3 regions of the Phytobacter palmae genome follow, and region 2 is predicted to be linked to each of the others. Evidence: predicted binding sites of a transcription regulator. Region 2 holds the regulator's gene; each other region holds the start of a gene.
What was found. Region 2 encodes PhoB, which activates phosphate uptake and scavenging genes when phosphate is short. Its sites were predicted from a motif close to CTGTCATAAAACTGNCNNAT; they were not measured.
Positions count from the first base shown of each region.

Region 1: the regulator PhoB is predicted to act here: its motif matches at 1,137-1,156, upstream of uvrB (excinuclease ABC subunit UvrB).
Region 3: the regulator PhoB is predicted to act here: its motif matches at 1,426-1,445, upstream of AAIG39_RS01130 (heavy metal response regulator transcription factor).

Region 1 covers NZ_JBCIVJ010000042.1:17,029-19,235, reverse strand. The annotation lists gene uvrB (excinuclease ABC subunit UvrB) at 1-904, opposite strand, end outside; gene AAIG39_RS25050 (ABC transporter ATP-binding protein) at 1,669-2,207, shown strand, end outside.
Region 2 covers NZ_JBCIVJ010000001.1:467,790-469,996, reverse strand. The annotation lists gene sbcD (exonuclease subunit SbcD) at 1-796, opposite strand, end outside; gene phoB (phosphate response regulator transcription factor PhoB) at 992-1,681, shown strand; gene phoR (phosphate regulon sensor histidine kinase PhoR) at 1,703-2,207, shown strand, end outside.
Region 3 covers NZ_JBCIVJ010000001.1:228,520-230,726, reverse strand. The annotation lists gene AAIG39_RS01135 (heavy metal sensor histidine kinase) at 1-649, opposite strand, end outside; gene AAIG39_RS01130 (heavy metal response regulator transcription factor) at 659-1,351, opposite strand; gene AAIG39_RS01125 (MFS transporter) at 1,655-2,207, shown strand, end outside.

The DNA.
Region 1 (2,207 bases), on a different contig from region 2:
ATCCCAGCTCGTTCATCATTTCCAGATCAAACTGGGTACGCTGGGTCAGCCGCTGCTCTTCGAGCAGCTTATTATTCTCCAGTAGCACCTTGCGGCGTTCGACCAGCTCGTCTTTGATCTCCTCCATCGCCTGAATGATGCGCTCGCGTGGCGTGACGTAGTGGGTTTTGGGGTAGACGGTAAAGCGCTGGATGGTCGACTCAACGTGCCCGGTCAGCGGGTCAAACAGCGACAGCCGCTCCACTTCCTCATCAAACAGCTCAACGCGCAGGGCGATATCGTCCGATTCCGCCGGGAAGATATCGATCACCTCGCCTCGCACGCGAAAGGTGCCGCGCTGAAACGCCTGGTCATTGCGGGTGTACTGCAACTCTGCCAGACGACGCAGTATGGAACGCTGATCGATGATCATTCCTTTTGTCAGATGCAACATCATCTTCAGGTAGAGATCCGGATCACCCAGACCGTAAATCGCGGAGACCGATGCCACCACAATGACATCCCGACGTTCCAGCAGCGCCTTGGTTGCCGACAGACGCATCTGCTCGATGTGTTCGTTTACCGACGCGTCCTTTTCAATAAACGTGTCCGAACTCGGTACATAAGCTTCCGGCTGATAGTAGTCGTAATAGGAGACGAAATATTCCACGGCATTTTCCGGGAAGAACTCTTTCATTTCGCCATAGAGCTGTGCGGCAAGGGTTTTGTTCGGCGCCAGCACCATCGTCGGGCGCTGTAGATCCGCAATCACATTCGCCACGGTGAACGTCTTCCCTGAACCGGTCACGCCCAGCAAAGTCTGATGAGCCAGACCGTCTTCGAGACCCTCTTCCAGGCGACGAATTGCTTCTGGCTGATCGCCGGAGGGACGAAAAGCGGAATTCAGTTTGAATGGTTTACTCATGGACGGCTACCTGATGAAGGAATGAGCGGGCAGGAAAGTAATTTTACTCACCACAGCGAGATTTGCCAATAAAAAATACTGGATGTAAAAACAGTAGCGCAATCAGGAATATCTTCTACTCACAGCCAGAGTACGAGGAGCACACCTCGAAAATCACTCCTGACGGTACAAAACACCAGCAAAAGCGGGTTATCCCCAGAACATTTCCTTTTTTAACACTTGTCAAGCTTAGCAATGAAAGTTTTATGGCAGTGGGTGACAGATTTCTTACAAGGATTGCTTTTATTTAACTAATTAAAAAATAAAGAAATATTCCAAAAGACGCCTTTCGCAGCAATTCAGGCGCAAGCCGCGTGTTTACTCGCTTCTCGCACTTTTTCTAACTCTAATGCACAAGGTTATCCACAGGAATAGTGGATAACTGCTTCCAGCCCATATGCCTCGCCAGTCGCCTGAAACGGCTTCCGGGTCTCTTTGAGGGCAGTAAAAATTTTTTCTCGCTTTTTTTTGCAGAATATCTGCTAACGAAACGGCGAATTATCGTGCGATCATGCTCACATTTCATCGATCAAATGCACCATTTCCTGCCAGCCCCGGCACTGTCAAAGAGCATATATTTTCGTCTGCCAGGCGCAAAACGCGCTTTAACTCTCTCATTGATCGGCGGGTTCCGAAAAAAAGCTTGTTTTCATGTTCTGGCAAGCCTTTTGCACTGAACTGAATAACAACCTCTCTGTCACCCGATCAGAGATAAGGAGCGAACCGTGTTGAGCTTACGTGCAGTTAATCAGTATTACGGCAATCAACATACGCTATGGAATGTCGACCTCGACCTCGCCCCCGGCGTATGCACCTCTGTTATCGGCCTTCCAGGGATGGGCAAAACGACGCTTATAAATTGCATTACCGGTTATCTGCCCGTTGAGAGCGGTAGCATGGTCTGGCAAGAGGCAGGAGGGCCCCCCAGGGATCTACTCAACTTGCAGGCGGAGCATCGCAGCGCAATGGGTATAGGCTATGTTCCTCAGGACAGGCGAATATTTTCGCAAATGACCGTCGAGGAAAATCTGCATATCGCTATGCTCGCCTGTGGAGAGCCCCGCAGTACCGTCAATCGGGAGGTCTATGACCTGTTCCCCGACTTGTATGGGCTACGTCAGGTGAAAGGCGCAGGGCTGTCTGAGGATAATCAGCATCAACTGGCGATGGCTCGCGCCCTCGTCAATCGCCCGCGGCTGCTGATTCTGGACGAACCCACGCGCGGGCTTGGACAGGCATTTATCCATAAACTCGGCAATTTACT
Region 2 (2,207 bases):
CCAGTTTTCCTGCTGCAAATGTCACCAGATTGACATATTTGCTGTTTCCGGTTTCATCGAAGCTTAGGGCGATAGGCGAGCCGCTGTAGCGGATATGCTCGTGTCCGCCTGGCTTTTGCGGACGGTGAATATGGCCAAGCGCGATGTAATCCGCAGGCGGAAAGTTTTGCGCGGGGAAGGCATCCAGCGTACCGATATAGATGTCACGAACGGCGTCACTTTTACTGGCGCCAACGGTGGTCAGATGCCCGCTGGCGATTATCGGCAGCACTCTGTCACCGCGTAATTCGCAGGCGGCCTGGTATTGCTGCTGATAGTAATTGGTGATGGCTTGCAGCAAATGTAGCTGTTTTTCCTGCCCGGAGAGTCCCGCCTGGCTGGTCATGATGTCGCGCGGACGTAAAAAGGGCACCGGGCAGAAAATCGCACCGGGCGAGCCATCACGCAGCGGCAAATAAAAAGGCGCGCTGCCCGCGCTGGCGACAACGGTAGTTTTTAGCCACGCGAGAATATCTTTCGATTCATTAAGGGTGGCTACTGAATCATGATTCCCCGCCAGTACTACCAGATGACACCCCGTTTGCTGCAATTTCACCACAAAACGGTTGTAAAGCTCACGCGCATAGCTGGGTGGGGAGCCAGTATCAAAGATGTCGCCAGCAACAATAATGGCGTCGACCATATGCTCCTCAGCGGTGGCCAGTAGCCAGGTGAGGAAGGCGTCGTGCTCAGCGGCGCGGCTTTTACTGTAGAAGTTCTGACCCAGGTGCCAGTCCGAAGTATGAAGGATGCGCATAGCGGTTCCGTGGCAAAAAAGCGTAAACGCGATTATAACATTCAGGGACACTCGAGCCGCCAGTGAAAGAATTTCCCACTGTCATAAAACAAAGGCTTGGGTCACCTGTTGGTCATTTGTTTCATAAATCTGTCACAAAAGTGACGCATAATGGCGCCGCACTTAGCTGATGACTCAAATTAAACAGGGCAAATTATGGCAAGACGCATTCTGGTCGTAGAAGACGAAGCGCCAATCCGTGAGATGGTGTGCTTCGTGCTCGAACAAAACGGCTTTCAACCTGTCGAAGCGGAAGATTATGACAGCGCGGTGAACCAACTTAATGAACCCTGGCCCGACCTGATTTTGCTCGACTGGATGCTGCCAGGTGGCTCAGGTATTCAGTTCATTAAACACCTCAAGCGTGAAGCGATGACCCGCGATATCCCGGTGATGATGTTGACCGCTCGTGGCGAAGAAGAGGACCGCGTGCGCGGACTTGAGACGGGCGCGGACGATTATATAACTAAGCCCTTTTCGCCGAAGGAGCTGGTGGCACGCATTAAAGCCGTCATGCGCCGTATCTCCCCGATGGCGGTAGAAGAAGTCATTGAAATGCAGGGGCTGAGCCTTGATCCGAGCTCCCACCGTGTGATGACCGGGGAAAATCCCCTCGACATGGGGCCGACGGAGTTTAAGCTACTGCATTTCTTTATGACCCATCCTGAGCGTGTTTATAGCCGCGAACAGCTGCTGAATCATGTCTGGGGAACGAATGTGTATGTAGAAGACCGCACGGTGGATGTTCATATTCGCCGACTGCGTAAAGCGCTGGAACACAGCGGCCACGATCGTATGGTTCAAACCGTTCGCGGCACGGGTTATCGTTTCTCGACCCGTTTCTAAAATCTGAAAGGAGCGTGACGCGTGCTGGAACGGCTGTCATGGAAAAGGCTGGTACTCGAACTCATCCTTTGTTGTCTACCTGCCGCGCTGCTCGGCGCTTTCTTTGGTTATCTGCCCTGGTTTTTACTGGCGGCGGTCACCGGGTTACTGGCCTGGCATTTCTGGAACTTAATGCGTCTTTCCTGGTGGTTGTGGGTCGATAAAAGTATGACTCCTCCACCGGGGACGGGAAGCTGGGAACCGCTGCTTTATGGTCTGCACCAGATGCAGATGCGCAACAAAAAACGCCGTCGCGAGTTGGGTAATCTGATCAAACGTTTTCGTAGCGGCGCAGAGTCGCTACCTGATGCGTTAGTGATGATTACCGAAGAGGGGGCGATTTTCTGGTGTAATGGTCTGGCGCAGCAATTGTTGAATTTACGCTGGCCGGACGATAACGGGCAAAACATCCTCAACCTGCTGCGTTATCCGGAATTTACCCGCTACCTTAAAACGAAAGATTTCGCCCGCCCGCTTAATCTGGTGC
Region 3 (2,207 bases), 240 kb from region 2:
CATCGGGAAGGGTTGTGGTATCGAGGCGCTGACCGTGATCGCCAGGGGCAAGTTTGTGCGCCTGTTCGCTCATGGTATTCACCGGACGCATACCAAACCTCGCAATCATAAAACCCAGCACGGCAACCAGCATCACCCCGAGGGCGGTAATCAGTAACAGCGTGCGGGTGAACTCCTCCAGCGTGCCCATATAAGGGGTGGAATCAATAGCAATCACATAGCGAATTGCCGGGCGTTCGCCGCTTGCCGGAATTAACTTAACGAGGATAAAGAGTGAACAGGACTCTTTTGTGGCCCCCGGCGCTTCGCTAAATCCGTCGGCAAGCGTCGACCAGTTGACCCCTTGCGGTGGCTCACCCCCCACCTGAAAGCGGGGATCATCACTGAGAACCCAGTATTTGACGCGCCCGCCTTCCGCAGTGGCCATGTCGGCGAGCTTAGTGGGTAACATTTGCCAACTGTGCAGGGTGGTGCGGGAAAGTAGCCACGGCTCCATCAGGGACTCTCTGAACAGCAGCTCGTTGTACATCTGTTTTTGCAAGGATTCATGCAGGGTACTGCGCAGCAGAAAACCAATCGCTGAGACGATCAGTACTGAGGCGAGGGCAAACATTAATGCAAGGCGTCCTGAAATCGAACGTTTGAGCATAGACTGACTCTATTTAGCGGGGCTCTCGGGCCGAGTTTCAAGGACATATCCCATGCCCCGGACGGTATGCAGCAGTTTAACGGGGTAGGGGGCATCTACTTTGGCTCGCAGGCGTTTTATCGCCACCTCCACCACATTAGCATCACTATCAAAATTCATATCCCACACCTGTTCCGCAATCATCATTTTGGAGAGGATTTCACCTTTATGGCGGGCGAGCAGGCTCAGCAGGGCAAACTCTTTGGCCGTCAGTTCAAGGCGGTCTCCGGCGCGTGTAACGCGGCGGGCCAGCAGGTCGAGATGTAAGTCGTGGATCTGCAACTGCGTGGTGTCGGCACCATCGCTGGAGCGACGACGCAGCAATGCCTGAATGCGGGCGACCAGCTCAATGAGGGAAAACGGTTTGGGCAGATAATCATCCGCCCCCTGGCGTAGCCCTTTAACCCGTTCATCGACGGAACCACGGGCAGAAAGCATCAGCACTGGTGTATTTTTACTGGCGCGTAGCCCTTTTAATACGCTGTAACCGTCAAGGCCTGGCAACATGACGTCGAGGATGATGGCGTCATAGTCAAATTCAACCGCCAGATGCAATCCTTCGGTACCGCTGGCGGCGACGTCAACGGTAAAACCCAGTTCGCTGAGCGCACGATAGATATATGACGAGGTTTTTTCCTCATCTTCAACCAGCAGAAGTCGCATGGCAGCTCTTCCTTTGTCACGACGGACAAATGTGATGATGAAAGCGATTTTATCGTGTTCTTGCCAACAGCTGGCTGACATTTTACTGACATTTTTGTCAGCTTGCGCCAGAAGAGAGCGGCGAGAAGTGGCGACAAGGTCCATACCGACGAGGACGGACTGCGATAAATTGCAAAATATCAATCTACGGACAATCAGGAGGAAATTGAATTACCCGATGTCAGGTATTTTTGGTATAACAACTTTTCCATTCTTGTCAGACATCTCCCCGGCAGGAGATGTCATCTATGCTGAGGGTACGTTATGGCCTCCTCTGAGACAACCCGGACGCAAACGCCACGGGAAAACGTGAGCGGTTCCGGGCGAATTTCCGGGTTGGCGTTGCTGGTTGCCAGCGCGTTTTTTATGGAGTTTCTGGATGGCACGGTCATTGCGACTGCCCTGCCGGACATGGCGAAAGCCTTTGGCGTTTCTGCCATCGATTTGAATATCGGTATTAGTGCCTATTTGCTGACGCTGGCGATGCTGATTCCGGCCAGCGGCTGGGTCGCGGAACGTTTTGGCGCGCGGACGGTTTTTAGCCTGGCGTTGTTAATTTTCACCGTGGCGTCTCTGTTTTGCGGCCTGACAAATAATGTCACCGGATTTGTGCTGATGCGCGTCCTGCAAGGGGTGGGCGGCGCCATGATGGTGCCGGTGGGGCGTCTTGTCGTCTTGCGAACCACGCCAAAAGAACAATTGATTAAAGCCATCGCTACGTTGACCTGGCCCGCACTGGTCGCGCCAATTATTGGCCCGCCGCTGGGTGGCTTTATTACTACGTATGCGAGCTGGCACTGGATCTTTTTTCTCAATG